2 regions of the Streptomyces sp. NPDC053432 genome follow, and region 1 is predicted to be linked to the other one. Evidence: riboswitches for the same ligand, from Rfam matches in the RefSeq annotation. Region 1 holds a riboswitch; the other holds the start of a gene.
What was found. A riboswitch is a leader RNA that binds a small molecule or an ion and turns the genes downstream of it on or off. The one in region 1 is predicted to bind ZMP and ZTP.
Positions count from the first base shown of each region.

Region 2: linked by a shared signal. The riboswitch ahead of ACZ6Y1_RS23375 (serine hydroxymethyltransferase) and the one ahead of ACZ6Y1_RS07280 (bifunctional 5,10-methylenetetrahydrofolate dehydrogenase/5,10-methenyltetrahydrofolate cyclohydrolase) in region 1 are both predicted to bind ZMP and ZTP.

Region 1 is NZ_JBVJKF010000003.1:257,533-263,225, forward strand. Features, by position in the region: partial or broken gene ACZ6Y1_RS07265 (hypothetical protein) at 1-242, shown strand, start outside; gene ACZ6Y1_RS07270 (RNA polymerase sigma factor) at 324-1,916, opposite strand; gene ACZ6Y1_RS07275 (methyltransferase domain-containing protein) at 2,130-2,891, opposite strand; ZMP/ZTP riboswitch at 2,948-3,041, shown strand; gene ACZ6Y1_RS07280 (bifunctional 5,10-methylenetetrahydrofolate dehydrogenase/5,10-methenyltetrahydrofolate cyclohydrolase) at 3,126-3,971, shown strand; gene ACZ6Y1_RS07285 (hypothetical protein) at 4,181-4,597, shown strand; gene ACZ6Y1_RS07290 (helix-turn-helix domain-containing protein) at 4,583-5,377, opposite strand; gene ACZ6Y1_RS07295 (hydroxysqualene dehydroxylase) at 5,421-5,693, opposite strand, start outside.
Region 2 is NZ_JBVJKF010000014.1:126,678-132,370, forward strand. Features, by position in the region: gene ACZ6Y1_RS23365 (2'-5' RNA ligase family protein) at 1-375, opposite strand, end outside; gene trpS (tryptophan--tRNA ligase) at 467-1,480, opposite strand; gene ACZ6Y1_RS23375 (serine hydroxymethyltransferase) at 1,933-3,204, opposite strand; ZMP/ZTP riboswitch at 3,240-3,330, opposite strand; gene rocD (ornithine--oxo-acid transaminase) at 3,440-4,645, shown strand; gene ACZ6Y1_RS23385 (glutathionylspermidine synthase family protein) at 4,655-5,693, opposite strand, start outside.

The sequences.
Region 1 (5,693 bases):
GGTTCGCGCCCGAGGAGGTGGCCCGCTGCACCTTCGGCGTGGTGCCGGACACCTCGGGCTCGATGAACGCCGCCCTGCTCGGCAAGGCGCTGGGCGCCATCGCCTCGTACGAGCAGGCCCGCGACGTACCGGCGGAGGGCTGGTGCGACACCCTGCGGATCCGGCGCGAGCACGCCCACCTCGTCCCGGAGGGCGCCACCCTGCCGTTCACCCCGAAGGGGCCGGTCCTCCGCCTGACCTGACCGCGTCCGGGCCTCCCGTGAACGGCGACGCCCCCGCACCGCCGGGCGGCGGTGCGGGGGCGTCGTGTGCCGGGGGCCGGCTCAGTCGAGGTAGTCGCGCAGGACCTGCGAACGCGACGGGTGGCGCAGCTTCGACATGGTCTTGGACTCGATCTGGCGGATGCGCTCACGGGTCACCCCGTACACGCGGCCGATCTCGTCCAGCGTCTTCGGCTGGCCGTCGTTGAGGCCGTAGCGCATGGAGACCACGCCCGCCTCGCGCTCCGACAGCGTCCCCAGGATCGACTGGAGCTGCTCCTGGAGGAAGGTGAAGGAGACCGCGTCGGCCGGCACGACCGCCTCGGAGTCCTCGATGAGGTCACCGAACTCGCTGTCGCCCTCCTCACCCAGGGGGGTGTGCAGGGAGATCGGCTCACGGCCGTACTTCTGGACCTCGATGACCTTCTCGGGGGTCATGTCGAGTTCCTTGCCCAGCTCCTCCGGGGTGGGCTCACGGCCCAGGTCCTGGAGCATCTGGCGCTGCACGCGGGCGAGCTTGTTGATGATCTCGACCATGTGGACCGGGATGCGGATGGTGCGCGACTGGTCGGCCATGGCGCGCGTGATCGCCTGCCGGATCCACCAGGTCGCGTACGTGGAGAACTTGAAGCCCTTGGTGTAGTCGAACTTCTCCACGGCGCGGATCAGGCCGACGTTGCCCTCCTGGATCAGGTCCAGGAAGAGCATGCCGCGGCCGGTGTAGCGCTTGGCGAGGGAGACCACGAGGCGGAGGTTGGCCTCCAGCAGGTGGTTCTTCGCGCGGCGGCCGTCCTCGACCAGGATCTCCAGCTCGCGCTTGAAGGCGGGCTTGTGGTCCTCCTCCTCTTCGAGCTTGTACTCGGAGAACAGGCCCGCCTCGATGCGCTTGGCGAGCTCGACCTCCTGCTCGGCGTTGAGGAGCGGCACCTTGCCGATGAGCTTGAGGTAGTCCTTGACGGGGTCGGCGGTGGCACCGGCGACCATGACGGTCTGCGCCGGGGCGTCGTCCTCGTCGTCGTCGGACAGCACGAAGCCCTGACCGCCGCCGGCCTTGGGCGACTCCTCCTCGGGCTCGTCAGCGAGGTCCTCGACCGCCCAGTCCTCGCCCTCGACGACCGGGTTCTCGCCCTCGTCGGCGTCCTTGGCGGTGGTCTTCTTCGCGGCCGCGGTCTTCTTGACCGCGGTCTTCTTCGCGGCGGTCTTCTTGACCGTGCGCTTCTTCGGCTCGGCGGCGACCGTGTCGGACGCCGCCTCGCCGGCGGGAGCGGCAGCGGCCGGCGTGGCGGATATCGCCGAGGCCGTGGCCGGCGTGCTGGTGGCGGCCGTCTTGCGCGCGCCGATGGGGCGCGGCGGGGCGACGGCCTTCTTGGTCACGGTACGGGCAGGGGCTGCGGCCGCCTTGCGGGGCTTCTTGGCGGCAGCCTTCGTGGCGGGGGCGGCGCTGACGTGGAGGGCGACGCCCTCCTCGTCCAGGACCTGGTTCAGGCTGCGCAGGACCCGCTTCCACTGGTCCACCGGGATGCGGCCGGCCTCGAAGGCCTGGCGCACGTCGTCACCGTTGATGTGACCCTGCTCGCGGCCGCGCTCGACGAGCGCGACGAGGGCCTCCGATTCGGCGATCTCCGGAGGGAACGTACGGGACGGGCTGAGCGACACAAGGAGCCTCTCGTTGCGAGCAGATAAGGGATCGGCGGGACATCATCGCGCGAACTTGGGAAACAGACCCGAGGGGGTCTGTATTCCGGGCCGCGCGAGGACACCTGTCGGTTCATCGCACGCTCGAGTCGATTCGTTACGCGCTGAATTGAGTGACCTGCGCCACGCCGCCGACGGGCAACCTGCCGACGGGGATTCCGTCCGCCCCCGCCGTCAGTCCGTTTTGCGGGCTTCGATGAGGAAACGGGCGGTATGTGCGACGAACGGACCTTCGCGTTCGATCTGTTCGTGCAGCTCGCGCAGCCGGTCCCGGTACTGCCCGACCGTGAAGCCGGGCACCATCCAGATCACCTTCCTGAGGAAGTAGATCACGGCTCCGATGTCGTGGAACTCCGTACGGAGCCGTTCGGAGCGCAGGTCGACGACCTCCAGGCCGGCCTTCGTGGCGTCGCTCACGGCGTCGTCGGGGTGGCGTGCGCCCCGGACCTCCTCCGGCTGGGGCCCCAGGAAGTACTCGACGAGCTCGAAGACGCTCGCCGGCCCGACCTGCTGGGAGAGGTAGGTGCCCCCGGGGGTCAGGACCCGTGCGATCTCGTCCCACCAGATGGTCACCGGATGGCGGCTGGCGACGAGCTCGAAGGCCTCGTCGCCGAAGGGCAGGGGCGGCTCGTCCGTGTCGGCCACCACGACCGCGCCGAGCGGGTGCAGCAGCCGGGTCGCCCGGTCGATGTTGGGCGGCCAGGACTCGGTGGCCGCCGTCAGCGGCGGCAGCGGGCCGGCCCCGGCCAGGACCTCGCCCCCGCCGGTCTGGATGTCCAGGGCGGACCGGACGCGGGCCAGCCGCTCGCGCAGCAGCCGCTGGTACCCCCAGGAGGGACGCTGCTCGGTCGCCCGGCCGTCGAGCCAGGAGAAGTCCCAGCCGTCCACGGAGACCGACTCGGCTTCCGCGACAAGATGGTCGAAAGTACGCGTCATGCCCTGATCCTCGCAGGCCGGGCCCCGGTCGACCACCGGATATGTCGACTACAGTGGACGCGGGCCGTGACTGGCGTTCGGGTGGATCACCACCGGGGAGCGGCCCGGCGTACTCCGGTACGTCGTCTGCCGCGCGCCTGGGCGAACCGCGATCCGCAGCGACGTTCAGGAGACCCCGTGACGACTGCCCAGACTGCCCCCGCCGCCGCTCCCGCCGCCGGCTCCGCCCGGCTGATGGACGGCACGGCCCTCGCCCGCCGCATCTCGGAGCGGACGGCCGCCTACGCGGCGAAGATCACCGAGCGCACCGGCACCGCGCCCTGCCTCGCGACCGTACTGGTCGGCGAGGACCCCGCCTCCGTGACCTACGTCCGGATGAAGCAGAACCGTTGCGCCAAGGCCGGGATCACCTCCCGCCACGTGGAGCTGCCGGCCGCGACCACCACCGAGGAACTGGTCGCCGCGATCACCGCGCTCTCCGAGGACCCGGAGATCAGCGGCATCCTGCTCCAGCACCCCGTCCCGCACCACATCGACGAGCGCGCCGCCTTCGAGGCCATCGCCCCCGGCAAGGACGTCGACGGGGTCACCATGCACTCCTTCGCGGCCATGGGCTTCGGGCTGCCCGGCTTCGTCTCCTGCACCCCGGGCGGCATCATGCGCCTGCTCGCCGAGTACGACGTGGACCTGACCGGCAAGCACGCCGTGGTCGTCGGCCGCAGCGCGATCCTGGGCAAGCCCGCCGGGATGCTGCTGCTGGAGCAGAACGCCACCGTCACCTACTGCCACTCCCGCACCAAGGACCTCTCCTCGATCGTGCGCCAGGCGGACGTGCTGGTCGCCGCCGTCGGCAAGGCCGAGTTCATCCGGGGCGAGGACATCAAGCCGGGCGCGGTGGTCCTGGACGCCGGTTACAACGAGGGCAACGTCGGCGACGTCCACTTCGAGTCGGCGGCCGCCCGCGCCTCGCTGATCACCCCGGTCCCGGGCGGGGTCGGCCCGATGACCATCGCGGTCCTGCTGGAGCAGACCGTCCAGGCGGCCGCGGCGCAGGCCGGGCTGGACCTCGCGGACCTCTGACCCGCACCGCGCCCGCGCGCACGGCGAACGCCCCGGACCCTTCGGCCCGGGGCGTCCCGTTTCCCGCGGCCGGGCCGCATGACCTCACAGGTAATCGACCCGTCGGCGGCGGCGCGGCAGGGTGGGGGCATCGGGTTCCGGAGCTGCGCACTCAGAGCCGGGACCCGGTACCCACCCCGCGTTCCTACCTCGATGGAGGCTGACCAGCCATGTCCGCGACCCTCATCGGTACCCTCGCCCGCACCACCGAGCCGCAGACCGCCCTGCGCCGCTTCCTCGCCCTCGACTCCGTCGTCACCACCGGCAACGGGCTGGCGTACGCGGCCTTCTCCGCCCCGCTCGGGAGGCTGCTCGGGGTCGGGCAGGGTCTCCTGCTGGGACTGGGCGTCTTCCTGGCCGTCTTCGGCGCGGGGGTGGGCCGGCTCGCCTCGCGGCGCCGGCCGGCCGCCTTCCCCGTCAAGTTCGTCATCGAGGCGAACTACGCCTGGGCCGTGCTCAGCCTGGTGTCCCTGCTCGCCTGGTTCACGCCCACCACCGCCGGCCTGGTGTGGATCCCGGCGCAGGCCCTCACCGTGGCCTCGTTCGCCCTGCTGCAGCAGCTCGCCCTGCGCTCAGTCGCCGAGTGAGCGCAGGTACTTCACCGTCGCCGGGTCGGCCGGGAGCATCGTCTCGATGGCCAGCTCGGCGACGGTCACGTCCATGGGCGTGTTGAAGGTCGCGATCGAGGACACGAAGGACAGCAGGTGGCCGTCGTGCTCGATGACCAGCGGCAGCGCGATGTACGGGACGGCTTCCTCCGGCCCGGCGCCGCCGGGCCGCTCCGGGACGGGGTAGGCAGACACCTCCTCGTACAGCGCGCGCAGCGGCTCGGAGCGGGCCAGCGCGATCTGCCGCTCCATCTGGGCCAGCAGGTGTCCGCGCCACTCCTTCAGGTTGCGGATCCTCGGCGCCAGGCCCTCGGGGTGCAGGGTGATCCGCATGGCGTTCAGGGGCGGCGCCAGCAGGTGCTCCGGCAGCCCCTCCATCAGCATCATGACGCCCCGGTTCGCGGCGATCACGTGGTACGTGGCGTCCACGACCAGCGCCGGGTAGGGCTCGTAGCCGGTCAGCAGGCGCTGAATGCCCTCGCGCAGCGTCTCCATCGCCGGGTCGTCCAGAGCCGTCTGCGCGTAGCGGGGGGCGTAACCCGCCGCCAGGAGGAGCGCGTTCTGCTCCCGTACCGGTACGTCCAGGCGGTCGGCGAGCCTCAGTACCATCTCCTCGCTCGGCCGGGACCGTCCGGTCTCGATGAAACTGATGTGCCGCGACGAGGAGTCGGCCCGGCCCGCCAGTTCCAGCTGGCTGATCCCGCGCCGCTCCCGCCAGGCGCGCAGCAGGGCCCCGACCGTGGGTGCGATGGTGGTCATGTTCACGACCGTAGCCGAGATGTCCGTCCCAAGTGGGGCCGGTTCAGCCCACGTCGAGGACGTTCCGCAGGCCGAGACGGTAGCGCCACAGGTCGTGCCGCTTGGCGGACTCGACCTCCGGAGCCCGGTACAGCGGCCGGATCGCGCAGCGCGCGCTCGGGGAGCCGTCGCGGTCCAGGAGGGCGTTGACGGCCGCCCGGGCCGAGGCGTTCGCGCCCTCCATCGTGGCGAGGTCGATGTCCACCGCGACGTAGTCCCCGCTGAGGAAGAAGTTCGGGACGCGGGTGCGGGCGCTCGGCCGGTTGTGGAGGGTGCC
Region 2 (5,693 bases), on a different contig from region 1:
GACGGTGACGTGCGGGTGGTACGGGAAGGCCAGCTCGCGGCTGAGCGGGCCCCCGGGGTCGCGGACCTCCCCCTGGAGGCGGGTGCAGCCCGCAGCGCCCTCCACGACCTGGACGAAGACGACCGGCGAGAGGGGCCGGAAGGTCCCCGTCCCGGCCAGCCTCATCCGGAAGCCCCGGAAGGCCTGGGCGACCTCAGCCAGGTGGGCCCGGATCGCGGGCAGCCGGTCGGCCTCCACCTCGGTGGGCGGCACGAGGGTGACATGCGTGGGAATACCGTGCGCGGCGGCGTCCCCGAAGCCGGCGCGCAGCTCCTGGAGCTGGCTGCCGTACGGCTCCGGGACCGCGATCGAAACGCCGAGCGTTACGGTCCCCACGTATGTCTCCTCCGTCGTCGAATGCGTGCTGTCGCCCCAGTGTGCGGCCAGCACCCCCTGTACCGCCAGGCCCGTCTTCCGGGCGTGCCCGTCAGTGCTTGGCGGGCAGGAAACCGATGCGGTCGTAGGCCTGCGCGAGGGTCTCGGCGGCGACCGCCCGGGCCTTCTCCGCGCCCTTCGCCAGGATGGAGTCCAGCGTCTCCGGGTCGTCCAGGTACTCCTGCGTGCGCTGCTTGAACGGCGTGACGAAGTCCACCATCACGCCGGCCAGGTCGGTCTTCAGCGCGCCGTAGCCCTTGCCCTCGTACTTCGCCTCCAGCTCGGAGACGGTCTCGCCCGTGAGGGTGGAGTAGATCGTGAGCAGGTTGCTGACGCCGGGCTTCTTCTCGGTGTCGTAGCGGATCTCGGTCTCGGTGTCCGTGACCGCGCTCTTGACCTTCTTCTCGGTGACCTTGGGCTCGTCGAGGAGGTTGATCAGGCCCTTGGGCGAGGACGCCGACTTCGACATCTTGATCGACGGGTCCTGGAGGTCGTAGATCTTCGCGGTCTCCTTGACGATGTGCGCGGCGGGGAGCGTGAAGGTCTGGCCGAAGCGCTGGTTGAAGCGCTCCGCGAGGTCGCGGGTCAGCTCGACGTGCTGGCGCTGGTCCTCGCCCACGGGGACGGAGTTCGCCTGGTAGAGCAGGATGTCGGCGACCTGGAGGATCGGGTACGTGAACAGGCCGACGCTGGCGCTGCCGACCCCGCCCTTGGCGGACTTGTCCTTGAACTGGGTCATCCGGCTGGCCTCGCCGAAGCCGGTGATGCAGTTCATGACCCAGGCGAGCTGCGCGTGCTCGGGCACGTGGCTCTGGACGAAGAGCGTGCAGCGCTCGGGGTCCAGGCCGGCGGCGAGGAGCTGCGCGGCGGAGAGGCGGGTGTTCGCGCGCAGGGCCGCCGGGTCCTGCGGCATGGTGATCGCGTGCAGGTCGACGACCATGTAGAAGGCGTCGTGCGTCTCCTGCAGGGCGACGTACTGGCGGATGGCTCCGAGGTAGTTCCCGAGGTGGAACGAACCGGAGGTGGGCTGGATGCCGGAGAGCGCGCGAGGACGATCAGAAGCCATGGCTTCATTCTCTCAGGTGCGGGGGCGGGCTCGGGCCCGCCGGTGTCCGGAACCTTCCGCGGCCGCCGGGCCGCGACCGGCCCGGCCCCCGCGGGAGGCCGGTCCCGCTGCCGGTACCGGGCCGTAGCGCGGTGGCCGAATCCCACCCCTGCCGAGCGACCGCTTTCCCTTGGCGGGACCACAGCCGGCCAGACCGCCTCCGCTGCGCGGAGCCCCCGGGGCTCCGCCCCGGACCCCGCGCCTCAATCGCCGGCGAGGCTGGATCCGCCGGGGTTGACCCAGCCTCGCCGGCGTTTGAGGCGCGGGCGCGGAGCGCCGTGTTCTGGCGGCAGCCAACGGCCCGGGCAGCCGAATCCAGCCCCGCCGGGGAACCCCAGCCCCTCCGGCGTTTGAGGAGCGGGGTCCGGGGCGGAGCCCCGTTCCTTCAGCCCGGGCGAACAGAGGCGGCCCGGTCAGGACAGGGGAAGGCCCGGGGCCGGGTACGCGGACATGAGGGAGGTGACCTCCGCACGGACGACGGCCAGCGCCGCCTCATCCCCCTTGGCCGCCGCGTCGACCGACCGCGCGATCCAGTCCGCGACCACCGGCATGTGCTCGGCCCCCAGCCCCCGGGACGTCAGCGACGGGGTGCCGATCCGGATCCCCGAGGGATCGAACGGCTTGCGCGTGTCGAAGGGGACGGTGTTGTAGTTGACCACGATCCCCGCCCGGTCCAGCGCCTTCGCCGCCACCTTCCCCGGCACCTCCCGGGAGGTGAGGTCCATCAGGATCAGGTGGTTGTCGGTGCCGCCCGACACCAGGTCGAAGCCCCGCTCCAGCAGCGCCGCCGCCAGCGCCTTCGCGTTGGCGACGACCGCGTGGGCGTACGCCGTGAAGGACGGCTGCGCCGCCTCGTGGAGGGCGACCGCGATGCCGGCCGTCGTCTGGTTGTGCGGCCCGCCCTGCAGGCCCGGGAAGACCGCCTTGTCGATGGCCTTCGCGTGCTCCTCCCGGCACATCAGCATCGCGCCGCGCGGACCCCGCAGCGTCTTGTGCGTGGTAGTGGAGATCACGTCGACGTGCCCCGCCGGGGACGGGTGCGCGCCGCCCGCGATCAGGCCCGCGATGTGCGCCACGTCGGCGACCAGGACCGAGCCCGCCTCCTCGGCGATCGACGCGAAGGCCTCGAAGTCGATCGTGCGCGGCAGCGCGGTGCCGCCGCAGAAGAGGATCTTCGGCCGCTCGGCGAGGGCCAGCTCGCGCACCGCGTCGTAGTCGATGCGCCCGTCGTCCGCCCGCACCCCGTACTGCACGCCGCGGAACCACGAGCCCGTCGCCGAGACGCCCCAGCCGTGCGTCAGGTGCCCGCCCATCGGCAGGGCCATGCCCATCACCGTGTCGCCGGGCTTCGCGAAGGCGAGGTACACGGCCAGGTTCGCCGGCGAGCCGGAGTACGGCTGCACGTTCGCGTGGTCCACGCCGAACAGGCCCTTGGCGCGCTCGACCGCCAGCGCCTCGACGCGGTCGATGTTCTGCTGGCCCTCGTAGTAGCGGCGGCCCGGGTAGCCCTCGCTGTACTTGTTCTGCAGGACGGTGCCGGAGGCTTCCAGGACGGCCGCCGAGACGTAGTTCTCGCTCGGGATCAGGCGCAGCGTCTCGGCCTGCAGGGTCTCCTCCGCCGCGACGAAGGACGCCAGTTCGGGGTCGGTCGCGAGAAGGGCGGGATGACGGTGGTTCGCGCTCATGGCGGCTCCTCCGGGGTCGATTTCGTGTCTCGTCCCCGCGAGGCCCAGGCGAGCGGCCCTGATTGCGGTCGTGCGCGCACGACTCCCCCGGAGTTGGTTCTCCGTACGCCAGTCGCCGTGCGTGCCGCCCAGCTTAGCGGGCGCGCCACGAGAAAGGTTTCTCCGCCCGCCGTACGAGCGAGGATGGAAAGTGACGCCACCCTCGTCACAGGCCTGACGGACGATCGGAGACCCCGTGTCGACAACTGCTGATGCCATCCGTTCCGCCGACGCGCACAGCGCGCACAACTACCATCCGCTGCCCGTCGTCGTCGCCTCCGCGGAAGGCGCGTGGATGACCGACGTGGAGGGCCGCCGCTACCTCGACATGCTCGCCGGCTACTCGGCGCTCAACTTCGGGCACGGCCACCGCCGGCTGCTCGACGCCGCCCACGCGCAGCTGGAGCGGGTCACGCTCACCTCGCGCGCCTTCCACCACGCCCGGTTCGCCGATTTCTGCACCGAACTCGCCGACCTGTGCGGCAAGGACATGGTGCTGCCCATGAACACGGGCGCCGAGGCGGTGGAGACGGCCGTGAAGACCGCGCGCAAGTGGGGTTACGAGGTCAAGGGCGTTCCGGACGGGCACGCCAAGATCGTGGTCGCGGCCGACAACTTCCACGGCCGCACCACCACCATCGTCTCCTTCTCCACGGACCACGAAGCCCGGGACCACTTCGGCCCGTACACCCCCGGCTTCGAGATCGTCCCGTACGGGGACCTCACCGCGCTCGCGCACGCCGTCACCGAGAACACCGTCGCCGTGCTGCTGGAGCCGATCCAGGGCGAGGCGGGGGTCCTGGTGCCTCCCGCCGGTTACCTCCGGGGCGTACGGGACCTGACGCGCGAGCGGAACGTCCTGTTCATGGCGGACGAGATCCAGTCGGGCCTCGGCCGGACCGGGAAGACCTTCGCCTGCGAGCACGAGGGCGTCGTCCCGGACGTCTACGTCCTCGGCAAGGCGCTCGGGGGCGGCGTGGTGCCGGTCTCGGCCGTCGTCGCCGACCGGGAGGTGCTCGGGGTGTTCAAGCCGGGCGAGCACGGTTCGACCTTCGGCGGGAACCCGCTCGCCTGCGCCGTCGCCCTGGAGGTGATCGCGATGCTGCGCACCGGCGAGTACCAGCAGCGCGCCGCCGAGCTCGGCGACCACCTGCACCGGGAGCTGAACCTGCTGGTCGGCGGGGGCGCGGTGACCGCCGTGCGCGGCCGCGGGCTGTGGGCGGGCGTCGACATCGAGCCCTCGCGCGGGACGGGCCGGGACATCTCCGAGAAGCTGATGGAGCTGGGGGTGCTGGTGAAGGACACGCACGGGTCGACGATCCGCATCGCACCTCCGCTGGTGATCAGCAAGGAGGACCTGGACTGGGGCCTCGACCAGCTCAGGTCGGTGCTCTCGGCCTGACGCCCCGCCCTACAGGATGACGTGGGGCAGGAAGCGGGCGTACTCGTCCGTGACCGGCCCCGCGGATTCGCGGATGCCGAGCCCCGCCGCCTCGTCCTCGACGACCCACGCGCCGAGCACCACCCGGTTGCCGTCGAAGTCCGGGAGCGGGGCCAGGCCCTGGAAGCAGTACCGCTCGTCCGGTTCCGGTGCGAACGGCTCGCCGCCGGCCTCGTGGAGGGTGACGCCGGCGCCCTCGCGGCCCAGCAGCGGCTTCGCGGCGTAGCCGGTGGTGCCGGCGAGTTCGCGGGGGCCGTCGAGGTAGGCGGGCAGCAGGTTCGGGTGCTCCGGGAAGAGCTCCCAGAGGATCGCGAGCAGCGCCTTGTTGGAGAGCAGCATCTTCCACAGCGGCTCGATCCAGCAGGTGGTGCCGCTGCCGCCGCCGAGGTCGTACGTGCCGAGGACCTGCGGGCCGAACTCGTCCGTGGCCAGCCACTCCCACGGGTAGAGCTTGAAGCAGCCTCGGATGAAGCGGAGCTTGTCGTCCACGAACCGGCCGGTGAGGCTGTCCCAGCCGATCTGCTCGACGGACAGGGCGTGGGTGTCTATGCCGGCCTGCTCGGCGGTCTCCTGGAGGTAGGCGACCGTCATCAGGTCCTCGCCGAGCTCGTCGGTCTCGGAGTGCGCGAAGTGCAGCACGCCGGGCGGCAGCAGCTCGGCCTGCCGGCGCCAGGCGTCGACGAGGCGCTCGTGGAGGGAGTTCCACTGGTCGGCGCCGGGGAAGCGTTCCTCCATCCAGAACCACTGCGGGCTCGCCGCCTCCACGAGGGAGGTGGGGGTGTCGGCGTTGTACTCCAGCAGCTTGGCGGGGCTGCCGGAGCCGTCGTAGCGCAGGTCGAAGCGGCCGTAGAGGGAGGGCTGTTCGGCGCGGCGCCGCCAGGAGTCGGCGATGAGCGCGGCGAGCTTCGGGTCGGTGATGCCGAGGTCGGCGAAGCGGTCGTGGTCGACGATGTGGGCGGCCGCCGCCAGGCACATGGCGTGCAGCTCCTCGACGACGTTCTCCAGCGCC